3 regions of the Pseudomonas sp. SDO5522_S412 genome follow, and region 3 is predicted to be linked to each of the others. Evidence: predicted binding sites of a transcription regulator. Region 3 holds the regulator's gene; each other region holds the start of a gene.

Region 1 (4,191 bases), on a different contig from region 3:
GGCTCGGCAACCGGCATTTGCCAACCTGCTGGAGCAGTTGATCGCACGCCCGGCCGAGCCCTGGACCCTGGAAAGCATGGCGGCCTGCACCGGCCTGTCGCGCTCGGCGTTCTTCAAGCGCTTCAATGAACTGTGCGGGCAGTCGCCGGGGCAAGTGCTGCTGATGATGCGTGTGCGCCACGCCTGCCAACTGTTCAAGCAGGACCAGACCGTAGCGGACGTGTCCCTCGCCGTGGGTTATCAATCGGTGGCGGCGTTTACCCGGGCCTTCCATAAGGTCACCGGCTTCCAGCCCGGCGCCTACCGCAAGGCTCAAGGTTGACGCTGCAACCCATTGCCCGGCCGGGCACACAACTCCACCAGCCAATCGACAAACACCCGCACCCGTTGCGACAGCTGGCGATGCGGCGGGTACAGCGCCGTCAGCGGTAACCTGGGCGGCGGCTGATGCGCCAGCACCTCCACCAGCGTGCCCGCTTCCAACTGGCGAACGGCGTGGTAGTACGGCGTCTGTACCAGGCCGTAACCCGCCTCACAGGCCGCCAGGTAACCATCGGCACTGTTGACCGCCACTTGCTTGGGCAGGTCGACCAAGCGGATGTCGCTGCCGATCTGAAACTCCAGGCCATAGCGTTTGCCGCTGGTGCTGGAGAAATACTCCACCACTTGATGGCCGGCCAACTCATCCAGCGTCGATGGCACGCCGAACTGCTGCAAGTAGCCGGGACTGGCGCAGGTCACCTGATCCATCATCGCCAGCGGCCGGGCCACCAGCGACTCGTCCAGCGCCAGCCCGCCGCGCAACACGCAGTCAACGCCTTCGCGGATCAGGTCCACCGGGCGGTCGTTGAGGCCGATTTCCAGATCAATCTGCGGGTAACGTGTGGTGAACTCGGGCATTGCCGGAATCACAAGGAAACGCCCGATCCCGGACGGCATATCGATACGCAACGTGCCGCGCGGGTTTCGTCGGCTGGTGGAGAATACCGCCTCGGTTTCCTCAAGGTCCGCCAGCAGGCTCACGCAACGCTGGTAGTAGGCGGCACCGTCCAGGGTCGGGCTGACCTGGCGTGTGGTGCGCTGCAACAGTTGCACCCCCAGGTGCGCCTCCAGTTGCTTGATCAGGATGGTCACCGAGGCACGCGGCAGTTGCAGGCTGTCAGCCGCCTTGGCAAACCCGCCCAGTTCGACAATCCGCACGAACACTCGCATCGCATTAAAACGGTCCACGGGCCGGTTTCCTTCAGGGATTATTTAGAATTTCATAATAGTGATAGCGGTTTTAGCCGGTTTATCCCGCTTTTGTCGAGGGCAACAATGGAGGCCTTCCCACACAGGAGCTGGACCCATGCACACACGTCAACTCGGTAAAAACGGTCCCCAGGTGTCCGCCATCGGCCTCGGCTGCATGGGCATGACCGATTTCTACACCACCGGCACCGACACCACCGAAGCCATCGCCACTCTGCACCGCGCCCTGGAACTGGGGATCAACCTGCTGGACACCGCCGACATATACGGCCCCCATACCAACGAAAAACTGATTGGCAAAGCCATCGCCGGCAAGCGCGACCAGGTGTTCCTCGCCAGCAAGTTCGGCATCGTGCGCGACCCGGCGAACCCGGCACTGCGTGGCGTCAACGGCCGCCCGGAATACATTCGCGAGGCCATCGACGGCACCTTGAAGCGCCTGGGCGTGGAAACCCTGGACCTGTATTACCAGCACCGCATCGACCCCGAAGTGGCGATTGAAGAAACCGTTGGCGCCATGGCCGAACTGGTCAAGCAAGGCAAGGTGCGTTACCTGGGCTTGAGTGAAGCGTCGGCGGCTACCCTGGAGCGCGCTCACAGGGTGCATCCCATCAGCGCCCTGCAAAGCGAATATTCGTTATGGAGCCGTGATCAGGAAGACAACGGTTGCCTCGCGGCCTGCCAACGCCTGGGAATCGCGTTTGTGCCCTACAGCCCACTGGGCCGCGGCTTCCTGACCGGCGCGCTGAAAAGCCCGGATGACTTTGCGGCGGATGACTATCGCCGGTTCAGCCCGCGTTTCCAGGGTGAAAACTTTGCGAAGAACCTGCTGCTGGTGAAACAGGTACAAGCCCTGGCTGCCGACAAGGGCGTGACCGCCGGGCAACTGGCGTTGGCCTGGGTGCTGGCGCAAGGGGATTACCTGATCCCGATCCCGGGGACCAAGCAACGCAAATACCTGGAAGAGAACGTCGCGGCACTGGAGGTCAAGCTCAGCCCGACCGAGTTGGCGGCGCTGGAGGCGATCTTCCCGGCCAACGCCACAGCCGGGCTGCGCTACCCGGAAGCGGTCATGCAGATGCTGGACAAATAATCCTGCCACGCCGGATCGGGGCTGGCTCGCCAGCTCCGCGCCTTAAATCCCTGCCCTGGGTTTTCTTGCACGATAGTGCCTCAAGCTCGCCCGTCCCAAGCCGATAGCCCTTCGAAGCTCTAACAAAGCCGCGTCGCACAATAAACGCTTCGTAAGGACGACCCCATGCCCTCATTGCGCTCTATCCAAGCCCGCTACACCCTGTTCCTGGTGCTGTTCGTCCTGTTGTTATTCGTCTTGACGGTGGTGGGCATCGGACAGTTGGTGGCCCCCAAGCTGCGCCACACCGAAGAACAGGTGGCCCTCAATCGTATTGCCGAAGTGGCCGAGCAGATCCAGGGCGAGCTGAACAAGGTTCAGGCCCAGCAACGCAGCATCACCCAAACCATCCCGCTGCTGGACAGCGACGCCATCGACAAGGTGCTGCCAGGCCTGGTGGACCAGTACGGCGAATTGAAAGTGTTCGGCGGCGGCATCTGGCCCCTGCCCAACCAGCGCACGCCGGGGCGCAACAAGCACAGCACCTTCTGGCACCGCGATGCCTCGGGCAAGCTGGCGGTGAACACCTTCTGGAACAGCGACGCGGCCCCCAACTACTACGACCAGAGCTGGTACAAGGGCGGCCTCGCTTCGCCCCGCGGCCAGTGCGCCTGGGCGGCGGCCTACAAGGATGACGCCAGCCAGGAGCCACGCACCAACTGCGCGATGGCGATCCAGCGTGACGGCGCAGCCTATGGCGTCGCCACCATCGACGTGACCCTGGGTTTCTTCAATGACCTGGTGGCCAGCAAGGAAAAAGACCTCGGCGGGCAAATGCTGATCGTCGAAGGCGACGGCAAGATCATCAGCAACAGCACGCGCATCAGCGGCCCCGTGGTGTTGAAGAACATCAGCGAATTGGCCGGCACCTCGGCCTTTGCCGCCCAGGTCAGCGCCGGCCTGGCCCATCGTGATCAAACCCTGCAACGCAGCGAGTTCGACAACCAGGGCGTGGCCAGCACGTTCTTCATGCGCCCGATCGAAGGCACCCCGTGGTTCCTCGCCACTGCGCTGCCGACCTCGCTGATCACCGCCCAACGTGATGACGTACTGGGCACGTTGGCGATGCTGCAAATCCCGATGATCCTGCTGTTGGTGCTGTTGGCGGTGTACGCCATCCGCCAGCTGGTGCACCGGATGACCGCGCTGAAGACCAATATCGACGCACTGTCCAACGGCGATGCCGACCTGACCCGGCGCATCACCATCCGCGCCGAGGATGAACTGGGGGCGATTGGCCATTCGGTGAACCGCTTTATCGTCTACCTGCAAAACATGATTGGAGAAGTGACCCTCGCCACCGGCGCCATGTCGTCGAGCCTGGCGCAATTGCAGCAGACGTCGGCCCAGACCAACCAGATCCTGGTCCGCCATGCCTCGGAAACCGACCAGACCGTCACGGCCATCACCGAGATGAGTTCCACCGCCGACACCGTGGCCGAGAACGCCGCCGAAACGGCTGCGTTCACCCAGCGCGCCAACGAGCACGCCGACCGTTCGCGGGTGGTGGTCGGCGAAGCTTCCCGCAGCGTCAGCGCGTTGATCGGCGAGGTCTCCAGCGCCACCCACACCGTGGAAAACATGCGCCAGGATGCCGCCCGCATCACCGAAACCCTCGGCGTGATCGGCGCCATCGCCGGCCAGACCAACCTGCTGGCACTCAACGCGGCCATCGAAGCCGCCCGGGCCGGCGAACAAGGCCGGGGTTTTGCGGTGGTGGCCGACGAAGTCCGCGCCCTCGCCGCCCGCACCCAGGCCAGCACCTCGCAGATCAATGAGATGCTGGCGCGCCTGACCACGGGCGTGAG
Region 2 (4,191 bases), on a different contig from region 3:
GTTGGCCGCCAGTCCTTCAACCTGGGCCATCGCGGTGCTCATATCCGCCGCCAGGTGGCCGATGCTGGTGGTGGTGCGGTCGATCACGGTCAAACCTTCACGCGTCGCCTGATCGGCATCGCGGGCAGCCTGGGCGGCTTGCGCGGCACTGCGGGCGACGTCCTGGGCGGTGGCGCTCATCTCGTGGGAGGCGGTGGCCACCTGGTCGACCTGACGGTATTGCTGCTCCATGCCGGCACTGGTTTCAGTGGCGATGGCGGCCGACTGGTCGGCGGTGCCACGGGCGTCCTGCACTGAGCGTTTGACCTGGGCAATGATCGGCTGCAGCTTGTCGAGGAAGCGGTTGAACCAGCCGGCCAATTCGCCGAGTTCGTCGTGTTTGTCGTAGGCCAGGCGGCGGGTCAGGTCACCTTCGCCACTGGCAATGTCTTCCAGCATGCGTGCCACGCCGAGGATCGGCCGGGTCACGCTGCGGGCCATCAGCCACACCAGCAACAGGCCGACGATTGCTGCCAGCAGGCCCAGGCTCAGTTCCAGCAGAGTGCCCTTGGCGTTATCGGCGTCCAGTTTGGACTTCAGGGCTTCAGCCGGAGCCACCAGGACTTTTTCCGGAACATCCAGCAACACGCCCCACGGCTTGCCATCGGGGATCGGCTGGAACGGCGCGAGCACCTTGAGTTGGTGGTCGGTGCGCACGCTGCGGGTCTGGGTGCTGGTGGAAAGCGAACTGATCAATTGCGCGCCGTTGGCGGTGTCGACGGCATCCAGGCGCTGGCTGAGTTTGCCGGCGTCCGGGCTGTAGCCAGCCAGCAGGCCCACCGGGCTGATGATGCTGACGCTGGTCTGGCCGTCGTAGAGTTTCTGGCTGGCGCCCTGGCTGACGGCTTGCAGGCTGTTGAGGTTGATGTCCACCGACAGCGAGGCGATGACTTTGCCGTTGACCATCAGCGGGAAGACGATGCTGGTCATCAGCACCTTTTGCCCATCGATCACATAGAAGTACGGCTCGATCACGCAGGGCTTGAGTGTGGTGCGCGGGCAGGTGAACCAGGCGTTGGCTTTTTCGCCGCTGGGTCCGACGCTGGTGTCGGACATGTCGCTTTCGGGCAGCGACATTGAAGTCAGCTTGCCCGCAGTCGGCTGGGACCAGTACAGCGCAAAGCGGCCCTTGTCGTTGCTGCCCAGCTCTTGCTGGTTGGCGAACAATTCGTCCTTGCCATCCAGTGCGTTGGCCTCGAATACCAGGGACAGGCCCAGCAGGTCAGGGTTGGCCTGCAGCGCGGCCTTGACCTGCCGGGTCAGGTCTTCGCGCAGGTCGAAGGCATCCAGGAAGCGTTTCTCGGCCTGTTCGCGCAGGAACAACACCTGCCGGGAAAAACCGTGGCCGTATTGATAGGCGTCCATGAACTGCTGGCGAATGCCCAAGGCCTGGACCTCACCCTGGGCTTCGATGCGCGCCTGGGCGGCTTCGTCGAGCATTTCCATACTGGAAGCCTTGACCAGGTCGGAGCTCTGCGCCATGCGGTACAGCGAGAGACCTACCAGCAAGGTCACGATGCCCAGCAGGCAAAGACCGGCCAGCAGGGTAATTTTCCATTGAATGGACAGCTGTCTGAGCGACATGGAGCCTTCCTTAACCTTTCGATACGACAGAGACGATCTGCCTGTATCGGCCGCTCGGAAATTTTCTTTATTCAAACGATCAATTTAAAGCTGTTTGTGTGGCGAGGGGGCTTGTCCCCCGTTGGGCTGCGTAGCGGCCCCAAAAAAAGCGGGAGCGCTGCGCACTCCAACGGGGGACAAGCCCCCTCGCCACAGGACAAGCCCCCTCGCCACAGACAAATCCCCTAACCACTGACAAACCTTCTCCCCACTTTTTTGACAAGGCAGGCCGGGTGCTGCAAAGTGCGCGCCCTCTAATAAAACTCCCTTAAAACCTGGTTTGCGGCAGCCGTTCCCGACAGCAGCCCGGGCAGGTGCGTGCTTTTTTCATGTTTTCTGTCTTGAGGTAACGATGATTAATGCAGTAATCGCCGCGGTCGGCACCATGCTGGTGCTCAGCTTGTCCCGCGTGCATGTGGTGATCGCGATCATTGTCGGCGCCCTGGTGGGTGGCCTGACCGGCGGCCTGGGTATCGACGCGACGCTCAAGGCGTTCAACAGCGGCCTGGGTGGCGGTGCGACGGTGGCGTTGTCCTACGCGCTGCTCGGCGCGTTCGCCGTGGCGATTGCCAAATCCGGCCTGGCTCATGCGCTGGCCGATAAAGCCCTGCTGCTGGTGGATCGCCAGGAAGCCACGGGCGGCAGTCACGTCAAATGGCTGCTGATCGGTCTGCTCTGGGTGGTGGCCATCGCCTCGCAGAACATCCTGCCGATCCACATCGCGTTTATCCCGCTGCTGGTACCGCCGCTTTTATACGTGCTGACCAAACTGCAGCTGGACCGCCGTCTCATCGCCTGCGTCATGACCTTCGGCCTGATCACGCCCTACATGTTTCTGCCGGTGGGCTTCGGCAACATCTTCCTGAATCAGATCCTGCTGGCCAACGTGGCCAAGAGCGGTGTCGACATCAGCCAGGTCAACGTCACCCATGCCATGGGCCTACCGGCGCTGGGCATGGTGGTCGGTTTGCTGGTGGCGGTGTTTGTCAGCTACCGCAAGAAGCGTGTGTACGACCTGGAGAAGATCGAGCGAGTCGAGCAGGTGGCGGTGCACTACAACCCGCTGACCCTGCTGGTGGCCGGCCTGGCGATTGCGGCGGCGTTCATTATCCAGCTGTGGCTGGACTCGATGATCATTGGCGCCCTGGCCGGGTTCCTGATCTTTTCGGTGTCGGGCATCGTGCGCTGGCGCGACACCGATGACCTGTTCACCGAAGGCATGAAGATGATGGCGATGATCGGCTTCATCATGATCGCCTCGTCAGGCTTTGCCGAAGTGCTCAAGGCCACCGGTGAAGTGCAGACACTCGTGCAAGCCTCCGCGGCGTTTATCGGCCATAGCCGCGGTGTGGGCGCGCTGCTGATGCTGCTGGTGGGCTTGCTGGTGACCATGGGCATCGGCTCGTCGTTTTCCACGGTGCCGATCCTGGCGGCGATCTTTGTGCCGCTGTGCGTGCAGCTGGGCTTCAGCCCGCTGGCGATCGTGTGCATCGTCGGCACGGCCGGGGCATTGGGTGATGCCGGTTCGCCTGCGTCGGACTCCACCCTGGGCCCGACTTCCGGTTTGAACATCGATGGCCAGCACCACCATATCTGGGACACCGTGGTGCCGACCTTCCTGCACTACAACATTCCGCTGCTGGCGTTTGGCTGGTTTGCCGCGATGACGCTCTGACGGGATTGTCCTACAGATTTATTGTAACTAGCCGTTAACCTCTTGAGTTGTCCCTCAAGAGAGAAGAGCCATGCGTCTGAGTCTAAAGGCCAAAGTACTGTCCCTTGCTGTCCTGCCCGTGTTGTTGTTTGCCGTGATCATCAGCCTGACCACGGTCTGGATCCTCCGGGAGCAGGCCCGTAACGAGGTTGAAGAAACCCGTCAGAACCTGCTCAACGACGCCAAGACCACCTTGCGCGGTTACGTCGAGGTGGCCATGACCACCATCAAGCCGCTGTACGACGCTGCCGCCCAAGGCGATACGGCCGCACGGGCGCAAGTGGTCAAGCTGCTGTCCAACATCAGCTATGGCAAGGACGGTTATTTCTTCGGCTACGACTCCGAGACCATTCGCCTGTTCAAGGGCAACAGCCCGGACGGCGTCGGCAAAAGCTTCAAGGACAACCGCGACCCGAACGGCGTCTACGTCAACCGCGACCTGGTGAAAGTCGGCAAGGACGGCACCCACTACCTGCAATACAGCTCGACGCAGCCCGGCCAGACCGAGCTGGTGCCCAAGCTTGGCTACACCGAATACTTGCCCAAGTGGGACATGGTGATCGGTACCTCGGTGAACCTGGATGGCATCGACGCCCAGGTTGCCGAGGTTCAGGCCAAGGTGGAGAAACGCATGGAAGGCGTGGTGCTGAGCATCATCGGCATTGCCGTGGTGGTGCTGTTGGTGATTGCCGCCGTGGGCATGCTGGTGGCCAATACCATCCTGCGGCCGTTGCACCTGATGAAGATCAACCTCGACGACATCGCCGCCGGTGAGGGTGACCTGACCCGCCGCCTGGCCATCACCAGCCAGGACG
Region 3 (4,191 bases):
GAGGTTGCTGGAAACCGTGCGGTTTTCCTGCTCGCTGCGGGACAAAAAGCCCTCGACCCGACGCGCCAACTCACGAAACTCCTCAGCGCCCACTTCCCGACGCATGAACCGGCCCCAGTCAGTGCTCAGGGCCTTGGCTTCACTGGCCATACCGTTGACCAGAGGCGTGGCGTTTTCCACCAGGTCCATGGTGCGGTTGGCCGCCGCCTCAGTCAGCCTGACCACGTAGGACAGGCGTTCGGTGGCATCCGTGATCTGCGAGATTTCCTCGGCCTGGGGCATGTGCGGGTCAATCTGAAAATTGACTATCGCACTGTGCAACTCACGGGTGAGCTTGCCCACTTCCTGGTACAGGCCGCGGTCACGGGTCTGGTTGAGCTCATGGATCAACTGCACCGCGTCGCCGAACTGGCCTCTTTCAAGGCTTTCGACGAGTTGATGAGCATGTTTTTTCAGGGTCGACTCAAAGTCGGCCTGCGATGATTCTTTATGCTCCATAGCTCCCCCGTGGCAGCATCAATGACCGATGCGTTCGAAGATCTTTTCGATCTTCTCTTTCAAGGCCAGTGCAGTGAATGGCTTGACCACGTAGCCGTTGACCCCGGCCTGGGCGGCTTCGATGATCTGTTCACGCTTGGCTTCAGCGGTCACCATCAGCACAGGCAGGCTGCGCAGTTTTTCATCAGCGCGCACGTGGCGCAGCAGATCGATACCGGTCATGCCCGGCATGTTCCAGTCCGTTACCAGAAAGTCGATGCTCCCGCTGTTGAGGATCGGAATCGCCGTAATACCGTCATCCGCCTCGACCGTGTTAGTGAACCCAAGGTCACGCAACAGGTTTTTTATGATCCGCCGCATCGTTGAGAAGTCATCAACGATGAGGATTTTCATGTTCTTGTCCAATTCGACCTCCAAGCAGTCTTAAACGCGCCCAGCACCTGGGCGCGCCATATCAATCAACAGGCGTTACACAAAAAGGACTACCGGGGGCGCACCACGGGCCAAGCCCGTCCGGGCGCAGGGCCTGGACGGTATCGTTCGCAGTGTCCCCACACTGCCTGTCAGCGCGCTCGCCACTCTCCCAAACGCCCCCGCAAGCGGGCCGCGCACTGGCTGTGTAACTGGCTGACCCGCGATTCGCTGACCCCCAGGACCTCACCGATTTCCTTGAGGTTCAGCTCTTCGTCGTAGTACAGCGCCAACACCAGTCGCTCACGCTCCGGCAAATTGGCTATCGCGTCCGCCAGCGCGCTCTGGAAGCGTTCATCTTCCAGGTCCCGTGACGGTTCGAGATGGGCACTCGCGCCGTCCTCGTGCAGCCCTTCATGTTCGCCGTCCTGTAAAAGGTCGTCGAAACTGAACAGCCGGCTGCCCAAGGTATCGTTCAAAATCCCGTAGTAATCGTCGAGACTCAATTGGAGTTCGGCCGCAACTTCATGATCTTTAGCGTCGCGACCGGTTTTTGCTTCAATTGAGCGAATTGCGTCACTCACCATCCGCGTATTGCGGTGCACTGATCGCGGCGCCCAATCACCTTTACGCACTTCATCGAGCATGGCCCCACGGATACGGATACCCGCGTATGTCTCGAAACTCGCGCCCTTGCTCGCGTCGTACTTGGTCGACACTTCAAGCAGGCCGATCATCCCGGCCTGGATCAAGTCCTCGACCTGCACGCTGGCAGGCAAGCGCGCCAGCAGGTGATAGGCAATGCGCTTGACCAGGGGCGCATAGCGCTCGATCAATTCGACTTGACTGTCACGTGCCGACTTCTTGTAAAGGTTGTAGCCGCTGGCTGTCATAGCACCGGTCCTGCGCTCGTCTGATGCACCAATCGCTCGACGAAAAACTCCAGATGCCCCCGGGGATTGGCGGGCAACGGCCAGGTATCGACCTTCTGGGCAATAGCCTTGAACGCCAATGCGCACTTCGAACGAGGGAACGCTTCATAGACCGCACGCTGCTTTTGCACGGCCTTGCGCACACACTCGTCGTAAGGAACTGCGCCAACGTATTGTAAGGCGACATCGAGGAAGCGATCCGTGACCTTGGTCAACTTGGCGAACAGATTCCGCCCTTCCTGCGGGCTTTGGGCCATGTTGGCCAGCACGCGGAAGCGGTTCATGCCGTAGTCGCGGTTGAGCAGTTTGATCAGGGCGTAGGCGTCGGTGATCGAGGTGGGTTCGTCGCACACCACCAGCAACACTTCCTGCGCTGCGCGCACGAAACTGACCACCGACTCGCCGATCCCGGCGGCGGTGTCGATCACCAGTACGTCGAGGTTGTCGCCAATGTCGCTGAACGCCTGAATCAGGCCGGCATGTTGCGCCGGACTCAGGTGCACCATGCTCTGGGTGCCGGAAGCGGCCGGCACGATGCGAATCCCGCCGGGGCCTTGCAACAGTACGTCGCGCAGCTCACAGCGGCCTTCGATGACATCGGCCAGGGTATGTTTGGGCGTCAGTCCCAGCAGAACGTCGACGTTCGCCAGCCCCAGGTCAGCATCCAGCAGCATGACGCGACGGCCAAGCTCTGCCAGGGCCAGGGACAAATTCACTGACACGTTAGTTTTCCCGACGCCACCTTTGCCGCCGGTCACCGCGATCACCTGTACGGGATGCATGCTGCCCATTTTATTTCTTTACCTTGTCTTGCTTAGACGCAGGCTACATAAGTTGGCCGCGCGAACTGCTGGCAGGCCATCGATGTAGATACTTTTCACTGTCATTTTTAAATAGAAAGCCATGATGCCTCACCCAACTCGCTTGTTCGGGCTGTGGTAGAGGTCAGCAAACATGTCAGCCATAGCTTCCTCACTGGGTTCTTCCTGCATTTGCACGCTGACAGCCCGGCTGACCAACTGATGACGGCGCGGCAGATGCAGATCATCCGGGATTCGCGGCCCGTCGGTCAGGTAGGCGACCGGTAATTCATGACTGATTGCCAGGCTCAATACTTCGCCCAGGCTTGCCGTCTCATCCAGTTTAGTCAGGATGCAACCCGCCAGCCCGCAGCGCTTGTAGCTGTGGTAGGCGGCGGTCAATACCTGCTTCTGGCTGGTAGTGGCAAGCACCAAATAGTTTCTGGATTTGATCCCGCGCCCGGCCAGGCTTTCCAGCTGCATGCGCAGGGCCGGGTCGCTGGCTTGCAGGCCGGCGGTGTCGATCAGCACTACGCGCTTGCGCAGCAATGGGTCGAGGGCGTTGGCCAGGGACTGGCCCGGGTCGACGTGGGTCACCGGCACATTGAGGATGCGGCCCAGGGTCTTGAGTTGTTCCTGGGCGCCGATGCGGTAGCTGTCCATGCTCACCAGCGCGATGTTCTGGGCGCCGTACTTGAGCACGTAACGTGCGGCCAGCTTGGCCAGGGTGGTGGTCTTGCCCATGCCGGCCGGGCCGACCATGGCAATCACACCGCCTTCTTCCAGGGGTTCGATTTCCGGGGTGACGATCATCCGCGCCAGGTGGGCCAGGAGCATGCGCCAGGCCTGGCGAGGTTCTTCAATTTGCGTGGTCAGTTGCAGCAGGTCGCGGGACAACGGGCCGGAAAGGCCAATGCGTTGCAGGCGACGCCACAGGTTGGCCTGTTGTGGCTGGCTGCCCTGCAACTGGTTCCAGGCCAGCGAACCCAGCTGCACTTCCAGCAGTTCACGCAGGCCGTTGAGTTCGAAACGCATCGAGTCGAACACCCGCTGGTCTACCGCCGGCGCCGGGGCTGGCGCAGCAGGACGCGGTGGTTCAACAAAAGTCGGCTCTACCAGCGGCTCGGACGCGGTCAACGGCAGCCCGGCAAACAGCTGGCGATTGGTGGAGGCGTCGCTGTCGCCACGCATGCTCAGTTCAGCCTGGGCCGAGACAATGCGTGAAGCGGTCTTGCGCAGCTCGTCTTCCAGTTCCATGTTCGGCACGCGCGGCGCCAGGGCCGAGGGTTTGTAATCCAGGGCAGCCGTCAGCTCCACACCGCCGGCAATACGACGGTTACCGATAATCGCAGCGTCGGCGCCCAACTCATCACGTACCAGTTTCATGGCCTGACGCATATCGGCGGCGAAAAAACGCTTCACTTGCATATCCCACTACCTCAGCCGTTGGGCCCTACTGTCGCGACGATAGTCACTTGCTTATTGTCAGGAATTTCCTGGTAAGCCAATACGTGCAAATTCGGTATAGCCAGGCGTCCAAACCGCGACAA

Evidence for each region. The regulator FliA, encoded in region 3, starts transcription of late flagellar genes. The targets are predictions, from matches to a motif close to CTAAAGTTTNNNNNNNNNNNGCCGNTAA.
Region 1: a site for FliA is predicted at 2,424-2,451, ahead of ACW9I6_RS03240 (methyl-accepting chemotaxis protein). Genes of this name have one in related genera too.
Region 2: a site for FliA is predicted at 1,667-1,694, ahead of ACW9I6_RS04865 (methyl-accepting chemotaxis protein). Genes of this name have one in related genera too.

The regions. Positions count from the first base shown of each region.
Region 1 covers NZ_JBSVWQ010000007.1:21,828-26,018, reverse strand. Annotated here, with positions in the region: gene ACW9I6_RS03255 (AraC family transcriptional regulator) at 1-322, shown strand, start outside; gene ACW9I6_RS03250 (LysR family transcriptional regulator) at 313-1,230, opposite strand; gene ACW9I6_RS03245 (aldo/keto reductase) at 1,349-2,344, shown strand; gene ACW9I6_RS03240 (methyl-accepting chemotaxis protein) at 2,510-4,191, shown strand, end outside.
Region 2 covers NZ_JBSVWQ010000011.1:43,822-48,012, forward strand. Annotated here, with positions in the region: gene ACW9I6_RS04865 (methyl-accepting chemotaxis protein) at 1-1,623, opposite strand, end outside; gene ACW9I6_RS04870 (Na+/H+ antiporter family protein) at 2,018-3,337, shown strand; partial or broken gene ACW9I6_RS04875 (cache domain-containing protein) at 3,408-4,191, shown strand, end outside.
Region 3 covers NZ_JBSVWQ010000079.1:19,077-23,267, forward strand. Annotated here, with positions in the region: gene ACW9I6_RS17360 (protein phosphatase CheZ) at 1-498, opposite strand, end outside; gene ACW9I6_RS17365 (chemotaxis response regulator CheY) at 517-891, opposite strand; gene fliA (RNA polymerase sigma factor FliA) at 1,062-1,802, opposite strand; gene fleN (flagellar synthesis regulator FleN) at 1,799-2,632, opposite strand; gene flhF (flagellar biosynthesis protein FlhF) at 2,753-4,069, opposite strand; gene flhA (flagellar biosynthesis protein FlhA) at 4,081-4,191, opposite strand, start outside.